Regions from separate parts of the Acidovorax sp. GW835-FHT14G06 genome, predicted to be linked through region 3. Evidence: predicted binding sites of a transcription regulator. Region 3 holds the regulator's gene; each other region holds the start of a gene.
The links. The regulator LexA, encoded in region 3, represses DNA repair genes until DNA is damaged. The targets are predictions, from matches to a motif close to ACTGTATNNNNATACAGT.
Positions count from the first base shown of each region.

Region 1: a site for LexA is predicted at 3,267-3,284, ahead of AC1Q64_RS02580 (PA0069 family radical SAM protein). Genes of this name have one in related genera too.
Region 2: a site for LexA is predicted at 1,283-1,300, ahead of AC1Q64_RS09000 (DNA topoisomerase IV subunit B). Genes of this name have one in related genera too.
Region 4: a site for LexA is predicted at 4,216-4,233, ahead of recA (recombinase RecA). Genes of this name have one in related genera too.

Region 1 is NZ_JBXAGA010000002.1:28,770-34,623, reverse strand. It holds gene AC1Q64_RS02590 (LysR family transcriptional regulator) at 1-719, opposite strand, end outside; gene AC1Q64_RS02585 (sodium-dependent bicarbonate transport family permease) at 809-1,879, shown strand; gene AC1Q64_RS02580 (PA0069 family radical SAM protein) at 1,973-3,232, opposite strand; gene AC1Q64_RS02575 (ammonium transporter) at 3,443-4,645, shown strand; gene AC1Q64_RS02570 (phospholipase D family protein) at 4,783-5,854, shown strand, end outside.
Region 2 is NZ_JBXAGA010000004.1:352,111-357,964, forward strand. It holds gene AC1Q64_RS08995 (MFS transporter) at 1-1,175, opposite strand, end outside; gene AC1Q64_RS09000 (DNA topoisomerase IV subunit B) at 1,333-3,315, shown strand; gene AC1Q64_RS09005 (lytic transglycosylase domain-containing protein) at 3,349-4,197, shown strand; gene parC (DNA topoisomerase IV subunit A) at 4,194-5,854, shown strand, end outside.
Region 3 is NZ_JBXAGA010000007.1:308,995-314,848, forward strand. It holds gene AC1Q64_RS14800 (Trm112 family protein) at 1-34, shown strand, start outside; gene kdsB (3-deoxy-manno-octulosonate cytidylyltransferase) at 31-861, shown strand; gene adk (adenylate kinase) at 1,129-1,785, shown strand; gene AC1Q64_RS14815 (DUF6152 family protein) at 1,937-2,407, opposite strand; gene AC1Q64_RS14820 (hypothetical protein) at 2,436-2,855, opposite strand; gene AC1Q64_RS14825 (asparaginase) at 2,875-3,834, opposite strand; gene lexA (transcriptional repressor LexA) at 3,918-4,592, shown strand; gene AC1Q64_RS14835 (D-2-hydroxyacid dehydrogenase family protein) at 5,659-5,854, shown strand, end outside.
Region 4 is NZ_JBXAGA010000008.1:70,298-76,151, forward strand. It holds gene AC1Q64_RS15460 (serine hydrolase domain-containing protein) at 1-525, shown strand, start outside; gene AC1Q64_RS15465 (N-formylglutamate amidohydrolase) at 550-1,485, opposite strand; gene AC1Q64_RS15470 (tripartite tricarboxylate transporter substrate binding protein BugE) at 1,650-2,615, opposite strand; gene AC1Q64_RS15475 (LysR substrate-binding domain-containing protein) at 2,723-3,670, shown strand; gene AC1Q64_RS15480 (MarR family winged helix-turn-helix transcriptional regulator) at 3,643-4,152, opposite strand; gene recA (recombinase RecA) at 4,293-5,369, shown strand; gene recX (recombination regulator RecX) at 5,453-5,854, shown strand, end outside.

The DNA of each region.
Region 1 (5,854 bases), on a different contig from region 3:
ATGGAAACGCCCAGCTGGCCCTCCACCGACTCCTTGATCGCTTCGTTGCTACCCAGCTCCAGCACGGCGCTGGGCGCAAAGCCCAGCTGGCGCAGGTGGGCGTCGGTGGCCATGCGAGTGCCTGAACCTTTTTCGCGCAGGATGAAACGCTCGGTCTGCAATTGCGCGAGCTTGACGCGCTTTTTGGCGGCCAGGGGGTGACCTGCGGGAGCGATCACAACCAGCGGGTTGGGCATGAGGATCTGGTCCTCCAGCGGCAAATCCGCAGGCGGCATGGACATGACATAGAGGTCGTCCAGGTTGCTGCGCAGGCGGGTGATGACGTGGTCGCGGTTGAGCACCTCCAGCGAGATATCGATCTGCGGGTGCAGCTTGCAGAAGCTGCCCAGCAGGCGGGGCACAAAGTATTTGGCAGTGCTGACTACGGCCACCTTGAGGCGCCCGCTGGTGAGGCCCTTGGCGCCCGAAACACGCTGTTCGAACGCGTCCCACTCGCCCGCAATGGCGCGCGCAGTGCGGGCCAGGGCGTGCCCTGCCTCGGTGAGGTGCACACGGCGCGAGATGACTTCGTACAGCGGCAGGCCCACGGCCTGGGTCACCTCGCGCAGCTGCATGGACGCGGTGGGTTGGGTGACGTGCATGACCTTGGCGGCGGCACTGACGCTACCCGTCTCGGCCAGCGCCACGAACAGGCGCATCTGGCGAAAGGTGATGTTCATAGATTTTTATCTATAGATAACTGTGTTCGAATCGATTTTACTTTGCAGCCACACCTCCCTAGCATCAGCCCCCAACAAGGAGTTGAATGATGCAAAGCTTGCTGGACCCTGCGATTTTGTTTTTTGCCCTGGGGGTGTTTGCGGGCCTGGTCCGATCCAATCTGGAGATGCCGGCGGCGATCTCGAAGTTCTTGTCCATCTACCTGCTGATGGCGCTGGGCCTCAAGGGCGGGTTTGCCTTGGCGGCTTCAGGCCTGACACCCAGTGTGGCCAGCAGTCTGGGGCTGGCGGTGCTCCTGGCCGTGGTGGTGCCGCTGGTGGGCTATGCGCTGCTACGGCGGGTGCTGTCGGGCTTTAACGCAGCGGCGGTCGCAGCCACCTACGGGTCGGTCAGCGCGGTGACCTTTGTGACGGCCACACAGTACCTGGAGTCACAGCACATTGCCTACGGCGGCTACATGGCGGCAGCCATGGCGCTGATGGAGTCGCCCGCCATCATCCTGGCGGTGATGCTGGCCAATGCGATGCGGCAGCGGCAGTCGGTGGCAGTCACCACATCAAGCACCCTCCTGCGCGTGCAACCCGTGGTGGCCATGGCGTCGGCAGGTGGGCCCTCACTGGATGGAGGCAGCACAGGCGGCGCACCTGGCAAGCCAGGGCCCCACCTGTCGGTGGGCAAGATCCTGCACGAGTCGTTCACCGACGGCACCCAGTTGCTGCTGCTGGGCGCCATGGTGATCGGCATGGTGACTGGCGATGCCGGCAAGGCGGCGATGCAACCGTTCTCGGGCGATCTGTTCAAGGGCATGCTGTGCCTGTTCTTGCTGGACATGGGCCTGTCCACCGCGCGCAACCTGCCTGCAGTGCGCAAGCAATCGCCGTGGCTGCTGGCCTATGCGGTGCTGGGGCCGCTGACGCATGCCAGCCTGGCCCTGGCGCTGGCCTGGCTGCTGCAGGTGCCCACGGGGGATGCAGTGCTGCTCATGGTGCTGGCTGCCAGCGCGTCGTACATCGCGGTGCCTGCTGTAGTGCGCTATGCCATCCCCGAAGCCGACCCGTCGCTGTACGTTAGCCTCTCGCTGGGGGTGACGTTTCCGTTGAACATCCTGGTGGGCATTCCGCTGTACACGCAGGTGGTGCAGCGGGTGTGGGGGGGCTGACGAGGCAACGCACTACGGGTAGGGGCGCTCGGTGCGCGGTGCGCGGTGCACGGTGCACGGGTACGGGAACGGGAACGGGAACGGGAACGGGATCTAGAAGAGGCTGCCCTGCCCTTTCAGCAGCCCCGGCCTGAACTGCCCAAGGTCCAGCCCCTCGCGCTCCCGGTTGAGCCCCAGGCGGCGGCAGGTGTTGGCAAAGCGCTGGCGCAGCAAATCTGCCCAGAGCCCGCTGCCCTTCATGCGGGTGGCGAAGTCGCTGTCATAGGTCTTGCCTGCCGCGCGCTGGGCCCCGGTCAGGTGGTGCAGGTCTTGCACCCGGGCCATGACGCGTGACGCGCGCTGCGGGTAGTGCACGGCGAGCCACTCTCGAAACAACGCATCCAGCTCCCACGGCAGGCGCAGCACGGTGTAGAACGCGGTGCGCGCACCGGCGTCGCGTGCGGCCTCCAGCACGTGCTCCATATCTTCGGTGATGAACGGGATCTGGGGCGCCACGCTCACGCCCACAGGCACGCCGGCGTCGGCCAATGCGCGGATGGTCCGCAGCCGCCGGTGGGGTGCTGCAGCGCGCGGCTCCATGCGGCGGGCCAACACTGCATCAAGCGTAGTGATCGTGACGTATACAGCCGCCAGACGCTGCTCCGCCAGCGGAGTGAGCAGGTCGAGGTCGCGCTCCACGCCACTGGATTTGGTGATCAGCGAAAACGGGTGGCGAGCCTCCCGCATCACCTCGATCACGCTGCGCGTGAGTTTCAGGTCGCGCTCTACGGGTTGGTAGCAGTCGGTGGCGGAGCCGATGTTGAGCAAGCGCGGCACGTAACGCGGCTGCGCAAGCTCTTGACGCAAAACCTGCGCAATATTGTGCTTGGCCACGATCTGCGTCTCAAAGTCGAGCCCGGGCGAAAAATTGAGGTAGCTGTGCGTGGGCCGCGCATAGCAGTAGATGCAGCCGTGCTCGCAACCCCGGTAGGGGTTGACCGAGAGTTCAAAAAAGATGTCTGGCGAGTCGTTAGCACACAGGGCGCTGTGCGCCGTCTCAAAATGCACGCGGGTGGCGGGCGAGGGGCTGACGCAGGCGCCTTCGTCGTTCTCGCCCCATCCATCGCCCTCTCCAGCACCCATGACGTTCGGGCCGTCATCCCACGCCGTCCCCGTGCCGCCATGCCCCAGGCCCTCTGCCCTGCCAAGGCGCTGCGGGTGACTCCACCCATCATCCGCACGTTCGCGCTGGTCTTTGGCAAACCGGTGCGCCATGGCCGTGGCGGCACCGCGCCCACGGATGGCCTGCAGCGGGACGCGGATATCCTGCGGCTGTACGGGCAAATCATCGTCGGGGGCGGGAGGTGGGCTCATGGCGAGCAGGAGATGGAGTGGGATGTGCAGTAAAACTGTTTATTTATACAGTATTTATCCACCGCCGACAAACCGTCCCTCCTACCAAGCCCCAACTCGGTGCAAAACATTGCACCAACTCTTGGCGCGCTTCTTGCTTCATCTTGGTGCAAATCTGTGGCGTCTCATGAAAACGCACCAGAGTCGATCAATCACTATCGCGAGGACGTTATGGAAGCACTCAAACAGGGCACAGATGCCTTGTTCATCTTGCTCGGGGCGATCATGGTGTTGGCCATGCACGCCGGGTTTGCGTTTTTAGAGCTAGGCACAGTCCGCAAAAAGAACCAGGTAAATGCACTGGTCAAGATCCTGGTGGACTTCTCGGTGTCCACCGTGGTGTATTTTGTGGTCGGTTACACCGTGGCCTACGGCACGCATTTCTTCATCGGGGCTGAGTCGCTGGTGCAACAAAGCGGCTATGCGCTGGTCAAGTTCTTCTTCTTGCTCACGTTCGCGGCAGCCATTCCGGCCATTGTGTCGGGCGGCATTGCGGAGCGCGCCAAGTTTTGGCCGCAACTGATCGCAACGGCAGTCATTGTGGGCTTTGTGTACCCGTTTTTTGAGGGTATTGCCTGGAACCAGCATTTTGGCGTGCAGGCCTGGATCAAGGCGCTGACGGGCGAAGAGTTCCACGACTTTGCGGGTTCGGTGGTGGTGCATGCCATGGGTGGCTGGATTGCGTTGCCGGCCGTGGTACTGCTGGGCTCGCGCGCCAACCGCTACCGGAAGGACGGTGCAATCTCGGCCCACCCCCCGTCGAACATCCCGTTTCTGGCGCTGGGCGCCTGGGTGCTGGTGGTGGGCTGGTTCGGCTTCAATGTGATGAGCGCGCAGACCGTGGACAAGCTCTCGGGCCTGGTCGCTGTGAACTCGCTGATGGCCATGGTGGGCGGCACGCTGGCCGCCCTGGTGCTGGGCAAGAACGACCCAGGCTTTGTTCACAACGGCCCGCTGGCGGGCCTGGTGGCGGTGTGTGCGGGATCGGACCTCATGCACCCAATGGGTGCGCTGGTGGTGGGCGCAGTGGCCGGAACCATCTTTGTGCTGATGTTCACCCTGACGCAGAACAAATGGAAGATCGACGATGTGCTGGGCGTGTGGCCGCTGCACGGGCTGTGCGGCACCTGGGGCGGCCTGGCTGCGGGCATCTTTGGCAGCAAGGCACTGGGGGGGCTGGGCGGGGTCAGCCTGTCGGCCCAGCTCATCGGCACAGGCCTGGGCGTGGTGTGGGCCCTGGTGGGGGGTGTGGTGGTGTACGGCATCCTCAAGCAGACGGTGGGCATCCGGCTGACACAGGAAGAAGAGTTTGACGGTGCTGACCTGAGCATTCACAAGATCAGTGCCACGCCTGACCGCGAAGTGAGCTGGTAGCCAGCCAAACCGGCGATGGCCTGGGCCCAGGACCGGGCCTAGGCCATCGCCTTGGCGCGCTGTCCGACATCGCATTGGCTGGAGCGCGGCTATACCTTAGCCCTGCGCCCCAACGGCTCCACGGTCACAATCGCGCCATGCTTTCTTTGCCCTCCCCGCTTCCCACCCTGCCCCAGCGGGCCAGCCCCGGCTGGCTGGGCATGGCACTGGTGGTGATTGCCATGGCCCTTGCAGGCTGCGCGGGCCTGCCCAAGGATGTGGACCGCCCGGTGTCGGCAGCCTGGGCGGCCCCTGGCGATACCCCCCTGGGCCAGCTGGTGGCAGCACGCAGGGCCGCCGATGGGGCGCGGCACGCTTCGGGGTTTGCTCTGCTCAGTGGCCCGCAAGCCGCCTACAGCAGCCGACTGGCACTGGTGGATGCCGCCCAGAAAACCCTGGACCTGCAGTACTACGCAATCCACGCAGACGCCAGCAGCGAACGCCTGCTGCTCAGCGTAGTGACAGCAGCCCAGCGCGGCGTGCGCGTGCGCGTGCTGCTGGACGACTTCCACAGCACCGGGCGTGATGCGCAGGTGATGAGGCTGGCGTTTGTGCCCAACATCGAAATGCGCATGTTCAACCCCCTCACGGGCGCAAGGGGGTCGCCCATCGGCCGCATGCTGGGCCTGCTGGGCGACTTCTCGCGCGTGCAGCAGCGCATGCACAACAAGCTTTTCATTGCCGACAACGCCATGGCCGTGACGGGGGGCCGCAACCTGGGCGACGCCTATTTCGGCAATGCCGACTCGGGCAACTTTGTGGACCTGGACGTGCTGGCTGCAGGTCCCATCGTGCGGGACCTGTCGCGCAGCTTTGACAACTACTGGAACAACGAGCGCGCCTACCCCGTGCAGTCGCTCATCACCCAAAGCGAGCTTGACCACCTGCGCGACAGCATCCGCGCGGCAGACGCGGGGCGGCGAAGCCGCGTTGTCGGCCAGGGCGGCACCACGGCCCCCGACCGCCTGCCGCCCGACATGGGGCCAGGCACTACCGCAGCGCAGCGCGCACGGATCTGGAACTACGAGCCCATGGACCTGGAGCGCACCCCGTTCGTCTGGGCTGCAGCGGCGGTGCTGGTGGACCAGCCTGCCAAGATCCCGGCCGACAGCGCTGGCGCAGGCAACGGGGCCGCGCCGGCCTTGGCACCTCCGTCGCCTGGTCCAGGCA
Region 2 (5,854 bases), on a different contig from region 3:
ACCGGCAGGTTCACCAGCCCGGCAAAAATGCCCAGGCCGATGGCGATGTACCAGACGATATCGTAGCTGCCGGTGGCGTCATACAGATAGCCCCCCAGCCAGACGCCCAGGAAGCTGCCGATCTGGTGGCTGAAGAACACAAAGCCGCCCAGCATGGACAGGTGCTGCACCCCAAAGATCTGGGCAATGGTGGCGTTGGTCGGAGGCACGGTGGACAGCCACAGCGCGCCCATCACCGCCGAGAACACGTACACCGACAGCGGTGACAGTGGAACCAGCAAAAAGATGCTGATCGCCACCGCGCGGGCGAAGTAGATGAACGCAAGGATGTGGCGCTTGGGCATGCGCTGGCCCAGCGTGCCGGCGATGTAGGTGCCGAACACATTGAACAGCCCGATCAGCGCCAGCGCATAGCTGGCCACCTGCGGCGACAGGCCATGGTCCTTGAGGTAGCTGGGCATGTGCACCCCAATGAAGACCACCTGGAAGCCGCACACAAAGTAGCCCGCCATCAACAGGTTGAAGCTGGGGTATCGGAACGCCTCACCCAGCGCCTGCATGATGGTCTGCTCGCGCTTGGCCGGGGCTGCACCCTTGAAGCCCGGCTCGCGCAGGCCAAAGGCCAGCGGCACGATCAGCAGCACGGCCATCGACAGAGCCAGCAGGGCCTGCTGCCAGCCCAGGCCCGCAATCAGCCAGCCTTCGACCGGCACCATCAGAAACTGCCCGAACGAACCCGCCGCCGCTGCCACGCCCATGGCCCATGAGCGTTTTTCGGGCGCAATCTGCCGCCCCAGCACACCATAGATCACGGCATAGGTGGTGCCCGCCTGTGCGGCACCAATCAGCACCCCGGCCGTTAGTGCAAACAGTGTGGGCGTGGGCGACAGCGCCATGCCCGCCAGTCCCAGGCCGTACAGGGCCGCCCCCCCGATCAACACGCGGAAGGCCCCGAACCGGTCGGCCACCATGCCCGCAAAAATCCCGATCAGGCCCCAGGACAGGTTCTGGATGGCAATGGCCAGTGCGAACGACTGGCGGGTCCAGCCCATTTCCTGGGTGATGGGCAGGAGCCACAGCCCGAACCCGTGGCGGATGCCCATGGACAGGGTCACGACGGCCGCGCCGCACGCCAGCACCTGGAACATGGATAGTTTCGGAGGATTCATATGCATGCGCAGGAATGTAGCCAGATTGTGTGAAACGCGCTGATACACCTGCGACCAATACAGTTGGCGGTGGGGGCGGCAAGAACACCGAGGTTGGCGCAGAGGTTGGGAGAGCTGGTTATTTATCCAGCTATTGCTGCGGTGCCGCACTACAATCCGCCCCATGGCAGCCAAACCCTCTTCCGTTTCCGCGAGCGAATACTCCGAAGGCTCAATCCGCGTGCTCAAGGGCCTGGAGCCCGTCAAGCAGCGCCCGGGCATGTACACCCGCACCGACAACCCCCTGCACATCATCCAGGAGGTGCTGGACAACGCTGCGGACGAGGCCTTGGCCGGCTACGGCAAGAAGATCCGCGTCACCTTGCATGCCGATGGCTCGGTCAGTGTCGAGGACGATGGCCGTGGTATCCCGTTCGGCCTGCACCCCGAGGAAAACGCGCCGGTGATCGAGCTGGTATTCACCCGCCTGCACGCGGGCGGCAAGTTCGACAAGGGCAAGGGCGGGGCCTACAGCTTCTCGGGCGGCCTGCATGGCGTGGGCGTGTCGGTCACCAACGCCCTGGCCACCCGGCTGGAGGCCACCAGCTACCGCGAGGGCAAGGCCGCGCGGCTGGTATTCGCGGCCGGTGATGTGGTCGAGCCCCTGGTGGCCCGCCCGCTGGAGGCCGGTGAGCGCAAGCAAGGCACCTCGGTGCGCGTGTGGCCCGACGCCAAGTATTTCGAATCCAGCGCCTTGCCCATGGGCGAGCTGACCCACCTGCTGCGCAGCAAGGCCGTGCTCATGCCCGGCGTGACGGTACAGCTCGTCAACGAAAAAACCCGCGACACGCAGACCTGGCAGTACAAGGGCGGCCTGCGCGACTACCTGATGCAAACGCTCACCGGCGACCCGGTCATCCCGCTGTTTGAAGGCGAGGGTTTTGCCGACAGCGGCAACGAGAGCTTTGCCGAGGGCGAAGGGGCGGCCTGGGCAGTGGCCTTTACCGAAGACGGCCAGCCCATGCGCGAGAGCTATGTCAACCTGATCCCCACCAGCGCGGGCGGTACGCACGAGAGCGGCCTGCGCGACGGCCTGTTTAATGCGGTCAAGAGCTTCATCGAACTGCACAGCCTGCTGCCCAAGGGCGTCAAGCTGCTGCCCGAGGACGTGTTTGCGCGCGCCAGCTATGTGCTGTCGGCCAAGGTGCTCGACCCGCAGTTCCAGGGCCAGATCAAGGAACGCCTGAACTCGCGCGACGCCGTGCGCCTGGTCAGCGGCTTTGTACGCCCCGCGCTGGAGCTGTGGCTGAACCAGCACGTTGAATACGGCAAGAAGCTGGCCGAACTGGCCATCAAGGCCGCGCAGACCCGACAAAAGGCAGGGCAGAAGGTCGAAAAGCGCAAGGGCTCGGGCGTGGCCGTGTTGCCGGGCAAGCTCACCGATTGCGAAAGCAAGGACATTGCACACAACGAAGTCTTCCTGGTCGAGGGCGACTCGGCCGGCGGCAGCGCCAAGATGGGCCGCGACAAGGAAAGCCAGGCCATCCTTCCGCTGCGGGGCAAGGTGCTCAACACCTGGGAGGTGGAGCGCGACCGCCTGTTTGCCAACAACGAAATCCACGACATCTCGGTGGCCATCGGCGTGGACCCGCATGGGCCCAACGACACGCCCGACCTCTCGGGCCTGCGTTACGGCAAGATCTGCATCCTGTCAGATGCCGACGTGGACGGCTCGCACATCCAGGTGCTGTTGCTCACGCTGTTCTTCCGCCACTTCCCCAAGCTCATCGAGACCGGCCACATCTACGTGGCGCGCCCACCGCTGTTCCGCGTGGATGTACCCGCGCGCGGCAAGAAGCCTGCGGCCAAGATGTATGCGCTGGACGATGGCGAGCTCACGGCCATCCTCGACAAGTGCGCCAAGGACGGCGTGCCAAAAGAGAAGTGCCAGATCAGCCGCTTCAAGGGCTTGGGCGAGATGAACGCGGAACAACTGTGGGAAACCACGCTCAACCCCGACACCCGCCGCCTGCTGCCCGTGCAACTGGGCGACATGGACTTTGCCGCCACCGAAGGCCTCATCACCAAGCTCATGGGCAAGGGCGAAGCCGCCGCGCGCCGTGAGCTGATGGAGCTGCATGGCGATGCGGTCGAGATCGATATCTGACGGGCTGAGCCACAGGCGCCCACGCTGCTTGTCATGACATCACTTCGAAAAGTCGGCCGCTTGCGCTGGTACTTATTGGGTTGTTTGCTCTGTTTTTTGCAGCAAACTGCCCATGCAGACCTGTGGGCGTATGTGGACGAGCGCGGCGTGACGCACTTTGCGGCCGAGCAGGTCGATGCGCGCTACCAGCTGTTTTTTCGCGGCAGCGACTTCGACTCCACCCGTGATGCGCCTGCCAATGCGTCCCCCATGCCCTACGCGTTGCCCGCAGCGGGTGCACGCCTGCTGGCCTTTTTTGACATTGCGCCTGACTACAAGCGTGTCAAGCACCACCTGCGCGCTGCGTCCAGCCAACATGGCGTGGACTACGAGCTGCTGCAGGCCGTGATCGCCACCGAATCCGGCTTTGACGCCGCCGCCGTGTCGCCCAAAGGCGCCGTGGGCCTGATGCAGGTCATGCCCGCCACGGCCAGCCGTTTTGGTGTGAATGCGGACAAGAAGCGCTCGGTCGAGCAAAAGCTCGCCGACCCCGCCGTGAACGTACCCACCGGCACCCGTTACCTGCGCCACCTGCTGGACCTGTTCCCTGGCCGCATGGATCTGGCCGTGGCCGCCTATAACGCCGGCGAAGGCGCGGTGCAAAAGGCGGGCAACCAGATTCCGGCTTTCAAGGAAACCCAGAACTATGTCCGCACCGTGCTGGGCCTGTATGCCCAGCTCAAGCCCCCGGCGCCGGTGCTGGCCCAGCGTGCGCTGCCCGGTCGCGTGCGGATGGAGCTGTCGGGCGGCGCGCAGAACCGGGGCAACCTGCCGCCCACCCGCGTGGCGCAGACACCCACCGCTCCCCAGAACGTGAATCCAGAAACTGTACCCAACGAATGAGCGACCAACCCACTCTCGATTTCACCACCGCAGGCGATGACGGGGGCGACTCCCTGGGCCTGGCGGGCTATGCCCAGCGTGCCTACCTGGAATACGCGCTTTCGGTCGTCAAGGGCCGCGCGCTGCCCGATGTGTGCGACGGCCTCAAGCCCGTGCAGCGGCGCATTCTGTATTCGATGGACCGCATGGGCCTGGGCTACAGCGGCCCTACGCGCAACACCGCCGCCAAGCCGGTCAAAAGCGCCCGCGTGGTGGGCGATGTGCTGGGCCGTTTCCACCCGCACGGCGACCAGTCGGCGTACGACGCGCTGGTGCGCATGGCGCAGGACTTTGCCCAGCGCTACCCGCTCATCGACGGCCAGGGCAACTTCGGCAGCCGCGACGGTGATGGTGCGGCTGCCATGCGTTACACCGAAGCGCGCCTTTCGCGCATCACCAGCCTGCTGCTCGACGAGATCGATGAAGGCACGGTCGATTTCATGCCCAACTACGACGGCAGCACCGAGGAGCCGCGCCAGTTGCCCGCGCGCCTGCCGTTTGCGCTGCTTAACGGCGCTAGCGGCATTGCCGTGGGCCTGGCCACCGAAATCCCCAGCCACAACCTGCGCGAGATTGCCGACGCCTGCATCGCGCTCATCAAGACGCCCTCTCTGAGCCAGGACGACCTGCTGGCCCTGGTGCCCGGCCCGGACTACCCCGGTGGCGGCCAGATCATCAGCAGTGCGGGCGACATTGCTGACGCCTACCGCACCGGCCGTGGCAGCCTCAAGGTGCGCGCGCGCTGGAAGATCGAAGAACTGGCCCGTGGCCAATGGCAGCTGGTGGTCAATGAGCTGCCGCCTGGCGTGAGCACGCAGCGCGTGCTCGAAGAGATCGAGGAAATCACCAACCCCAAGGTCAAGGCCGGCAAGAAGGCGCTGAGTCAGGACCAGACCCAGCTCAAGGCCAGCATGCTGGCCGTGCTGGACGTGGTGCGCGACGAATCGAGCAAAGACGCGCCCGTGCGCCTGGTTTTCGAGCCCAAGACGGGCAAGACCCCGCAGCAGGAGCTGATCACCGCGCTGCTGGCCCACACCAGCCTGGAGACCTCCGCCCCCATCAACCTCACCATGGTGGGGCTCGATGGCAAGCCTGTGCAAAAGTCGCTGCGCGTGATGCTGGAAGAGTGGATTGCCTTCCGCCAGACCACCATCACCCGCCGCAGCCAGCACCGGCTGGACAAGGTGCTGGACCGCATCCACATCCTCGAAGGGCGGCAGACCGTGCTGCTCAACATCGACGAGGTGATCGCCATCATCCGTGCGGCCGAGGAGCCCAAGGCCGCGCTCATCGCGCGCTTCAACCTCAGCGACCGGCAGGCCGAGGACATCCTTGAAATCCGCCTGCGCCAGCTCGCGCGGCTCGAAGCCATCAAGATCGAGCAGGAGCTGAAAGAACTGCGCGAAAGCCAGGGCAAGCTCGAAGACATCCTGAACAACCCCGGCTCGCTGCGCCGCACCATGGTCAAGGAGATCGAGGCCGACGCCAAGACCTTTGCCGACGCGCGCCGCACCCTCATCCAGGCCGAGAAAAAGGCCGTGGCCGAAGTGAAGGTGGTGGACGAGCCTGTGACCGTGGTCGTCTCGCAAAAAGGCTGGGTGCGCGCCCGCACCGGCCA
Region 3 (5,854 bases):
CCGCACCTTGACCGACGAGGAACTGGAGCAGTGAGCGCACCCGTGCCCGCCGCAGCCCACATCCCCTTCACCGTGCTGATACCGGCACGCATGGCTTCAAGCCGCTTGCCAGACAAGCCCCTGGCTGACATTGCCGGCCTGCCCATGGTGGTGCGCGTGGCCCAGCGTGCTGCGCAGAGCGCGGCAACCCGCGTCGTGGTGGCGGCGGACGACGCACGCATCCTGCAAGCCTGCGCAGCCCATGGTGTGCAAGCCGTCATGACGCGCGCCGACCATGCCAGTGGCAGCGACCGGCTGGCCGAAGCCTGCACGCAACTGGGGCTGGACGGCGACGACATCGTGGTCAATGTGCAGGGTGACGAGCCGCTGATAGCCCCCGGCCTCATCAATGCCGTGGCGAGCCTGCTGCAAGACCGTGACGGAAAACGTCCTGACGCCAGCATGGGCACCGCTGCCCATGCCATCGCATCGCTGGCCGACTACACCAACCCCAATGTGGTGAAGGTGGTACTGGACGCACGGGGCCTGGCCCACTACTTCAGCCGTGCACCGATTCCATTTGGTCGGGACCATGCAGGCAACGCGTGGTGGGAAGGCGCAGCACAGGCGGCACACCCTGGTGTGGCAGCGGTGCAAGGCTTTGCACCGCTGCGCCATGTGGGCATCTACAGCTATCGCGCGGGGTTCTTGCGGGAATTTCCGCAGCTGGCGCCTGCACCGACCGAGGCGGTCGAGGCATTGGAGCAGCTGCGCGCGCTCTGGCATGGCTATCGCATTGCCGTGCACCTCTCAGACGCAGCACCCGGCCCTGGCGTGGATACGCCGGAGGACTTGGAGCGGGTGCGCGCGTTGTTTCGCTGAAAGTTCTATGGCGCCCGGCGCTGCGGCGCGTTTTGGTCGCACGTTGAATGCATGGGGTCCGTATAGCGGGGCCACATGGAAGCCAGGCGGGGCCAGGTGGAGGTGCTGGCCGGGAAACGGTCACCCCTGTAAGTCAGCGTGAGGTGGTCACATGCTATCCTCAACTGTAACGAGAGCACCGCATCCCGGGCGAACAGAACGGCTTCAGGCGCCCTTCGAACGTCCCCGCCAGCGGCGCCACCCGATTTCTAACCTTCGAGGACATCCATGAGACTGATTCTGTTGGGCGCGCCTGGCGCCGGAAAGGGCACGCAAGCCACGTTCATCTGCCAGAAGTACGGCATCCCCCAGATCTCCACCGGCGACATGCTGCGCGCAGCGGTCAAGGCCGGCACCCCCCTGGGCCTGCAGGCCAAGGCAGTGATGGATTCAGGCGCCCTGGTCAGTGACGACATCATCATCGGTCTCGTCAAGGAGCGCATCACGCAGGCAGACTGTGCCAACGGCTTCCTGTTCGACGGTTTCCCCCGCACCATTCCCCAGGCCGACGCCATGAAGGCCGCAGGCGTCAAGCTGGACTATGTGCTCGAAATCGATGTGCCCTTTGACGCCATCATTGAGCGCATGAGCGGCCGCCGCTCGCACCCCGCCAGCGGCCGCACTTACCACGTCAAGTTCAACCCCCCCAAGGTGGAAGGCAAGGACGACCTGACCGGCGAAGAACTGATCCAGCGCGAAGACGACAAGGAAGAAACCGTCAAGAAGCGCCTGCAGGTCTACAGCGACCAGACGCGCCCTTTGGTGGATTACTACAGCAACTGGGCCAAGGATGAACCCGCTGTAGCGCCCAAGTACCGCGCCATCAGCGGCACCGGCAGTGTGGACGAGATCACCGCACGCGCGCTGCAGGCGCTGGCCAGCTGATACATTGAATCAGGAGCAAAAACCACCTGACACACATTGGGCGGTCAAGCCCCATCAAAGCGACGCACCGCACCAGGGCGTCGCTTTTTTCATGGGCCGCCTTGAAGCAAGGCAGCCGCGACAGCCGCCTGTCGCGGGCGTGTGCTTTGACTCAGGCAGGACTGGACCGCAGGCCGTAGGCTTTGCCGTCCACAAACAGGTACTCGGCACGCAGTACCGCCTCGCCCTTTTCGTCCCGCAGGCCAAAACCCACGACTGATACGGCGGTGCCTGGCTTGATCTCTGGCACCTGCCACGCCTGCATGCGGGTCAGCGGCGCCAGCTCAATTTCCCAGACGCGGTCCTTGCGGGTCGGCAGCACCGTTTTGGCCAGCAGCGCGCGGCCATCCACGGGCGCTGTCTGCGCGGGGATGGCGCGTTGCGCAAGGTCCGCTGGCAACCGGAGCGCTGCGGGCAGTTCCAGCTCCAGCTCTGCGTGCGGGTTTTGCCAGCGCACTTTGCGCACTGCGCCCTCCAGATACAGCGGTCGGTCTGCATCGAAACTGCTCCAGCCATGGTGGGCGTGCACCCCCAAAGGCAAGGCACTGGCGGCGATCAGCACATGGCGACGTTGCAGGCTCATACAGACTCCTGATGAAAAGGGGGCGATCTCAAAGATACGCAATCCAGCGGCCACAAGCCACCACCGCCAGCCACACCATGGTGGATGCCAGCATCTGAAGGCGGGCCAGCCCGTCCAGGCGCGTGAGGGAATCACGTGCATGGAACCACGCCGCATTACAGCCCGCAAGCATTAACAACAGCATTTTCAAGGTGAAGGCGCGGTTGCTGAGCAACTCCGATGGCTGGGTGGCAAACATCAACAGACCCGATGCTGCCGCCAATCCAAAGCCACACACGGCCAGAGTCAGACTCAGCCGAGCGAGGTCTTTCACCGGCAAGGCCGCACCGCGCCCAAACACCCGCAACTCCAGCAACACCAGATTGCCCAGCAACAGCGCAATGCCCACGATGTGGACGACTTCGAGCGCGGGATAAGCCCAGGCGTGTGTCTTGAGTGCTGCGAACACGGCTGGCAGTCCTTTTCGATCAATCCGCCCGCAGCAAATCAAGCATCAGTGCAACCCGCGCCTTGACTGGCGACAGGCCTTGCGAGGCAGGCAGCGCATCACCCGGCTTGGGTAGTACCTGTCCCTCGGCGCAGCGGGTGGAGCGCACCACCCGCACCCCGGCTTTCTGCGCTCGCACCAGAGCAGCCTCCAGATCGTGGTGGATCGTGCCATTGCCGGTGCACGCCACCACCAAGCCCTGCACCCCCTCTCGCACCAGAGCATCAACCGCCCTGCCCGACGCGCCTGCATGGTTCATGACGATTTCCACCCAGGGCCAAGCAGCAGCGCTCACTATATTATTGATAGCGTTATCGGCATGATTGACATGCGCTACCGGGCTATTGAATGCCCAACGGACCACGCCCTCTTCCACCCAGCCCAAAGGACCGGCCTCGCCCGAGCTGAAAGCATTGACGCGATAGGGATGCACTTTTTGCACATGCCGGGCGCCATGCACTTCACCCGCAGCAGCGGCCAGCACACCCGTTGCGCCCGGTGCCAACACCGTAGCCACAGCGTCCAGCAGGTTCTGGGGTCCATCGGGTGTCAGGGCTGTGGCGGGCCGCATGGCGCAGGTCAGCACCACGGGTTTGCGTGCATCCAGCACCTCATGCAAAAACCACGCAGTCTCTTCCAGGGTGTCTGTGCCATGGGTAATGACCACACCTCTCACCTCCGGGTCGCTCAAATGGTGCGCGCACCGCAGAGCGAGCGTGCGCCACACCTCGCAATCCATGTCCTTGCTGTCGATCTGCGCCACCTGCTCAGCAGCCAAGGCGCCCCCTGCCAGTGCCTGCAGGCCTGGCACGGCCGTCAGAAGTTGCTCCACCCCCACCTGGGCCGCGGTGTAGCCGATGTTGTCCCCCGCCTGTGCAGAGGTGCCCGCGATCGTGCCACCGGTGCCCAAAACCACAATTTTTTGCCCACTCACTTGCATACTCCGAAAAACTGATGAAAAATACAGGTACTGGATTAAAAAACAGTTGTTCGCCACTGTAACCGCCTGCACCGGAAACCACCATGCTCGACAACCCCAAACTCACCGCCCGCCAGCAGCAGATTCTGGATCTCATCCAGACCGCCATCGCACGCACCGGCGCGCCTCCCACCCGCGCAGAAATAGCGGCCGAGCTGGGTTTCAAGTCAGCCAACGCGGCAGAAGAGCACCTGCAGGCCCTGGCCCGTAAAGGGGTGATCGAGCTGGTCAGCGGCACCTCGCGCGGCATCCGCTTGCGCGGAGACACAGTGCGCTCTATCAACGCAGCCCGTGGCAACCAATTCAGTCTGCCCATCCCGGGTCTGTCGCAGCTGGTCTTGCCCCTGGTAGGTCGGGTGGCTGCGGGGTCGCCCATTCTCGCGCAGGAACATGTGGACCAGACCTACAGCGTGGAAAGCAGCCTCTTTCAACACAAGCCCGACTACTTGCTCAAGGTGCGGGGCATGTCCATGCGCGACGCCGGCATCATGGATGGCGATTTGCTGGCCGTTCAGTCCACCCGCGAAGCCCGCAACGGCCAGATCATCGTAGCCCGGCTGGGTGACGACGTCACCGTCAAGCGGCTTCGCCGCACGGCTACTGCCATCGAGTTGCTGCCCGAGAACCCCGACTATCCCGTGATCGTGGTGCAGCCCGGCGAGCCTTTCGAAATCGAAGGACTGGCAGTGGGACTTATCCGCAACACCATGCTGATGTAGCGTGTGCCCCTGGGGCCGCACCGTGGGTGGCGGGCGTTTGGTGAACGGGTACAACCGATTCACCAGCCCTGCGGTGCAGGTCCCGTTGAATGCCAAGGCCTCTCAGGCAATGCTTGATAGATCGGCGGAGCAGCTGGCTGCACTGTCGAGGGATCAACTCGCACTGCGTCTGTCTGCGATGGTGTTCGACCACTTTGCAATCCTGCCTATGTTCAACCCCCGACTTTCGGAGTTTTCACATGGGAATTGCTTTGTTCACCCTGTCTGCTGTGCAGAACCCTCTTCGCAGTCTTAAAAAGCTGCTTGCCAACCCAGCCGGTACCCCCAAAGACCGACTGGACCTGCTGGCACAGCCAGTCGGCATGAGACGTACCAGGCCAGGCAACTCCCCAGCATCGGCTTCCCGCAGTGATGAAGCCCAAGCCCTGGTTCCCAGCAACTCCACAGAGCCACAGGCACAACGTCCATTGCGCGGAAATTGGCCCTTTACCGCCAAACCTCCAGTACGAACGCCGGAAAGCCCGACCAGACCCTCTGCCCCCCACCGCTCCTTCCTGCCAACACACATGGCCGGCAGCAAACGACAGGCCTTTTTGGCGTCAGTGGGTGCAGACAACTGCCCAACGCAATCCACCAGGGTGCTGCGCCGGGCCTCTGACACAGGCACCTGCCGCTTGGTAATTGCCGGCCGCATGGCCGATGTGTGCGCAGAGCTGGACCGCCTGGCAGCATCCGAGGCGCTCCGGGCCTGATTCTCAGAGCGCAGCAGGCGGCACGAGCGCCAAGCCCTCTTCTACGCCCCGCGCACCAAGACTGCGGCACTGTCAGGCAGTGCTCGATCCGCAAACGTCTAACACCGGGGCACCGGCAGGTCCAAAAATCAGCACCGAGCTGCAGCAGTCGTGGTGCATGGCACTCTCTGAGTCCGGACTTCCGTGCACGCGCAGTGCAAGAAGTACGTCCACGGGGCCCATGCAGCACTCAGTCACCAAAAAACCTCAGGCTTTGGTATGCCCAGCACGGCCCCTGTGGCATTCCCCAGCGCTCGCCAAGGCACAATGTCGGCATGAATATTGTGATCCTCGACGATTACCAGGATGCAGTGCGCAAGCTGCATTGCGCCTCTCGGCTCGACGCATACACCGCCAAGGTGTACACCAACACGGTCAAAGGGCTGGGGCAGCTTTCGGTGCGACTCAAAGACGCCGACATCATTGTGCTGATCCGCGAACGGACCCAGATCACACGCCAACTGGTTGAAA
Region 4 (5,854 bases), on a different contig from region 3:
GCCACGGGCTTGGGGTGGGCGGGTCTGCTGCGCCAGCGCGTGGCCCAGCCCCTGGGCCTTTCGCTCTTTGTGGGAGAGCCGATGCGTGCGGGCAGCCAGCAGCCCGCCGGGCATGAAATCCTGGACGGGCGGCTGCAGCCCCTGCCGCTGGCCGAGGCGCCGGAACGTGTGTGGCTGGAGGTCTTGGACCCGGCAGGCGCCGTGAGCCTGACGGTGGAGGAGGACGCGCGGTGGCTGCAGTGGCATCTGCGGGCGTTGCGCGGCGACGCCACCCCCTTGCCGCGCAGCTACGTGAAGGGCCTGCAGGACCTGGGGCACGCCCCCGCAGGCCGCTATGGCCTGGGTTGGCTGGTGCATGCGGCGCACGGCACGGGCTGGTTGCTGCACAACGGCCAGGACGCGGGCTTTCAGGCGCTGTCGGTGGTCGCACTCGATGGTTCGCGCGCGGGCCTGGCCCACAGCAACATCGCCACGGCGGACAGCATGGGCCTGCTCTACGAAGGGGTCTCCACGCTGGTGGCCTGAGCCCGCCGGGCCTGCGTCGGGTGCTCAGCGCGGATCGTGTGCCAGCAGCCTCTGCACCAGGGTCTTTAGGTCCGCCTGCAGCCGCGCCATGCCCTCGGGCATCTGCGCGAGCGTCTGCTCGTCCATGTAGAGCTTGCGGTTGATCTCGACCTGGATGCTGTGGCGGTGCTGCGCGGGGTTGCCGTAGCGGCGCACCAGCTCCACGCCCTTGTAGGGGTGGTTGTATTCGACGCTGTAGCCGCATGCGCGCAGGTGCTCGCAGATCAGCGCCGACAGCGCCGGGCTGGCCGTGGTGCCGTCGCGGTCGCCGACCACGAAGTCGGCGTGTTCGAGGCCCGGGAACTCGGTGGCAAAGCGCCCGGCCACGGCGGGCATGGAATGACAGTTGAGGTGGATGCTGTAGCCGTGGCGCGCATGGGCTGCATCGATGGCCTGCGCCACTGCCGCGTGGTAGGGGCGCCAGCATTGGTCGATGCGCGCACGCACCTCGGCCACGGTGAGCTGGCGGTTGTAGATGGGTTCACCCTCGTCGGTGAACTTCCAGATCAGGCCCTTGCCCAGGCGCACCTTGCTGAGCACCTTGGGGTCGGTGGAGATGGGGTCGGTCCATTCGCCGTCGATCAGGCTGGTATCCAGCTCGGTGGTGTCGCGGTTGGCATCCAGGTAGATGCGGGGGAAGTGGGCCTCGACCCAGGCCACGCCCAGCGCCGGGGCAAAGGCGTAGATCTTTTCGACGTGCGTGTCTTCCGCACGGCGCAGCGTGGGCAGGTCGCAGGCCGAACCAAAGTCGGCAGGGTACTGGGTGCCGCTGTGGGGCGAGTCGAGCACGAGCGGGGTGTTGCCGGGTACGGCCGTCACCTTGCGGGCGGCAGGGGTGGGCGAGGCCTGCCCGGGTGAACCGGTGACGCCAGGCTGGGCTTGTTCGAAGCGGTGGTGGATCAGTTTCAAGGCTGCATGCATAGGCAGAGTGTGCGCAAAGGAGGGCGGCTGGCCTAGCCGCCCAGACCGGGATGTGACTATGGTTATCCCTGAGACTTTGAAATGGCTCAGGAAGCAGGGGGGCCTGCGTCGTCTCACCATCCCAGCTGTGGCCGTCCCCGGGCCCAGGGCCCGGGGAAATCAGGTCAGTCGAGCACCACCTTGGCGTAGGCCGCCACGCGCTTCATCTTGTCGATCTCGCTGGCGATCTGGGCCGTGAATTCCTTGGGTGTGGTGCCCGAGGGGTAGAGGCCCTGGCCTGCCAGTCGCTCGCGCACGGCGGGCTCCTTGAGCGCCTGGGCAACAGCCTGCTGGATGCGGTCTACCGCCGCAGCGGGGGTGGCGGCCGGGGCCACCAGGCCAAACCATGAAGGCTCGTTGGCCTGCTTGTAGCCCAGTTCGGCGTAGGTGGGCACATCGGGCAACACATCCAGCCGCTCGGGCCACGACACGGCCAGCGCCTTGAGCTTGCCCGATTTGACGTGCGGGAGCGACGAAGCCACCTGGTCAAAGTACACCGCCACCTGGCCCGCCAGCACGTCGTTGATGGCCGGGCCTGCACCACGGTAGGGGATGTGCACCATGGAGGTGCCGGTGCTGCTCTTGAACAGCTCGCCCCACATGTGGCCGATGGTGCCGTTGCCGGGGGTGGCGTAGGACACCTTGCCGGGGTTGGCCTTGAGGTACTTCACCAGTTCGGCAAAGTCCTTGACCGGCAGCACAGCCGGGTTGATCACGATGACGCCGGGGGCCTTGACGATCTCGGTCACGCCGATGAAGTCCTTGGTCGGGTGGTAGGGCAGCTTGGTGTACACGGCGGGGTTCACGCCGTGGGTGGACAGCGTGGCCACGCCTATGGTGAGGCCGTCTGCCGGCGCGCGGGCCACTTCGGCCATGCCGATGGAGCCGCCTGCGCCGCCCCGGTTTTCCAGCACCACGGGCTGCTTGAGGATGCGGGCCAGCGACTCTTGCAGGCTGCGGGCCGTGATGTCCGTAGCGCCCCCGGGTGGGAACGGAACAATGATGCGCAAAGGCTTGCCCTCTTGCGCCAAAGACATTCCGGGAGCGAAAGAGACGGCAGCCAGCGCTGAGAGCAGATGACGGCGTTGCATGGGCGTTTCTCCTATGAGTTGCATTGAGGTTAAAGGATTCAATGCGCTCTACCAAGCAATGGATATGCCTGATAACATTCCCATTTGGAATGATTTGATGACTTAGCATGTCCTCTTTGCGTCGCCTTTCTCCCCCCCTTCACTTGCTGCGGGCGTTTTCCACGGTGACGCGGTTCGGCGGTGTCTCCCGCGCGGCCGAGGCCCTGCACCTCACCCAAAGTGCGGTCAGCAAGCAGATCAAGGAACTGGAGACCTGGATCGGCGTGCCGCTGTTCGAGCGCAGCCGCAAGCGCCTGGCGCTCACCCCCGCCGGCGAGCGCTACGAAAAGGCCGTGCGCGGCGTGCTGGCGCAGCTGGAGGCTGCCACGCTGGAGCTGATCACCAGCGATGACGGTGGGGGGGCGCTGCACCTGTCCAGCCTGCCGACGTTTGCGGCCAAATGGCTCATCCCACGCCTGCCGCAGTTCCAGCAACAGCACCCGCAAATCACGCTGCACTTTGTGCCCTATGTGCATAGCTACGACTTCACCCGCCCCGAGCTGGACTGCGCCATCCTGTTCGGCGACGGCCACTGGCCCGGTGCGCACGCCCACCACATCACGGGCAACGAGGTGGCGCTGATCGCCCCCCGCACCAAGGTGGCCGACTGGCCCATCCACACCCCGCGCGATGTGGCCCGCTACACGCTGCTGCGCCACGTGACCGTGCCCGAGGGCTGGCTGCGCTGGAGCGAGACGCATGGGGTGGAGGGCCTCATCGACCCGCTGGCCGGGCCGCAGTTCGACCAGTTCCAGACCATGATCCGCGCCGTGATGGCGGGCATGGGCCTGGCGTTGGTGCCGCGCTGCCTGGTGCAGGATGAAATCACGGCAGGCCTGGTGCGCGAGCCTCTGCCCGATGCCGACCTGCGCGGCGGTTACCGGAGTGATGTGGGCTACTGGTTCTGCTACCCCGAAGGCCGCACGCAGCTGCACGCGCTGCAGTGCTTCAGGGAATGGCTGCTGGCGTGCGCCGAGCCAATGGGGGCTCAGGCACCCGTATCGCCGCCCGCATAGGCCTCCAGCCCAATGGCCACCACGGTGGCCACGTCTTGGCCCACCTCGGCGCGGAACTCCGCCTCGGCCTGCGCCACTGCATCCCGGAACGCTTGCAGCCACGCCAGGCCGGTGGGCGTGAAGCACACGCGGCGCGCCCGCGCATCCAGCGGGTCGGCCTGGCGCGTGACCAGCCCCCATGCCTCGCACTGGTCCACCAGGTTGGCCATGGCCTGCTTGGTCATGCCCGCGCGCTGGGCCAGGTCGGTCAACCGGTCGCCCTGCAAGGCCAGGTGCCGGGTGATGTGCACGTGTGCAGCCGTCACCTGGTCGCGTGCCGCCAGGTTGGACAGCGCCAGCGGCACCTCCACATTGCGCGCCATGAGCTGCAGTACCCGCGCGTCGAAGCGACGCAGGGCGCTGCCCATCCGGCGGCCTAGGTGGGTTTGGCGCCAGCGGTCATCCGGCCCCGGGGCGGGTGCGGCAGGAGAAAAATTGGTCATGCGGCATTGTCAGGCAAACTGACTAAAAATCGCTTTATCTGGATTTCATTGCTCGCATAAACTACTGTTCAAGCATCCAGCCTGTGATTAACCGCAGAGCGATGCAAGCATCCAACCTGTTGTTTTTCAAGGAGTTTCTCATGGACGTCGCAGTCAAAGGCACCAACCCCGCATTGCCCGTGAACACCGAAAAGGCCAAGGCCCTGGCCGCCGCGCTCGCCCAGATCGAGAAGCAGTTTGGCAAGGGCACGATCATGCGCCTGGGTGAAGGCGAGGTGATCGAGGACATCCAGGTCGTCTCCACCGGCTCGCTGGGCCTGGACATTGCGCTGGGCGTGGGTGGCCTGCCCCGTGGCCGCGTGGTCGAGATCTACGGCCCGGAATCGTCGGGCAAGACCACGCTCACGCTGCAGGTGATCGCCGAGATGCAAAAGCTGGGCGGCACCTGCGCGTTTGTGGATGCCGAACATGCGCTGGATGTGCAGTACGCCCAGAAACTGGGTGTGCAGCTGTCCGACCTGCTGATCAGCCAGCCCGACACCGGCGAGCAGGCGCTGGAGATTGTGGACAGCCTGGTGCGATCGGGTGCCGTGGACCTGATCGTGGTGGACTCGGTCGCCGCGCTCACGCCCAAGGCCGAAATCGAAGGCGAAATGGGCGACGCGCTGCCCGGCCTGCAGGCCCGCCTGATGAGCCAGGCGCTGCGCAAGCTCACCGCCACCATCAAGAAGACCAACTGCATGGTCATCTTCATCAACCAGATCCGCATGAAGATCGGCGTGATGTTCGGCTCGCCCGAAACCACCACCGGTGGCAATGCGCTCAAGTTCTACGCCTCGGTGCGCCTCGACATCCGCCGCACCGGCACCATCAAGAAGGGTGACGAAGCCATCGGCAACGAGACCAAGGTCAAGGTGGTCAAGAACAAGGTGAGCCCGCCCTTCAAGACGGCCGAGTTCGACATCCTGTTCGGCGAGGGCATCAGCCGCGAGGGCGAGATCATCGATATGGGTGTGACGGCCAAGATCGTGGAAAAGAGCGGTGCCTGGTACGCCTACAACGGCGAAAAGATTGGTCAGGGCCGTGACAACGCCCGCGAGTTCCTGCGCGAGAATCCCGACCTCGCCCGTGAAATTGAAAACAAGGTGCGCGAAGGCCTGGGCATTGCGCTGCTGCCTGGCGCACTGCAGGCCCCAGCAGTGGCTGCAGACGAGTGATTTTCGGTTCTGAAGGCAAATAGCCTGCAGGTGCACATTTCATATGCGCTTGCAGCTATTAAAACTATAGCTTTGGATCAGTCATGGGATTCACTGCGCTCTCGCTCAAAGGCCGTGCGCTGCGGCTGCTGAGCCAGCGGGAGCATTCGCGCGCCGAGCTGCAGCGCAAGCTTGCGCCCCATGTGCAGGAGGGCGAAGACCTGGCTGCGGTGCTGGACGACCTGCAGGCCAAGGACTTCATCAGCGAGGCGCGCGTGGTGGAGTCGGTGTTGCACCGGCGCGCTGGGCGCCTGGGTGCGGCGCGCATCCGGCAAGAGCTGCAGTCCAAGGGGTTGGGGGCAGAGGCCGTGCAGCAAGCAGTGGCCCAGTTGCAAGGCAGCGAGCTGGAGCGTGCCCGCGAGGTGTGGCGCCGCAAGTTTGGCGAGCCCGCCGCAGATCCACAAACCCGCGCCAAACACATGCGGTTTTTGCTGGTGCGGGGGTTC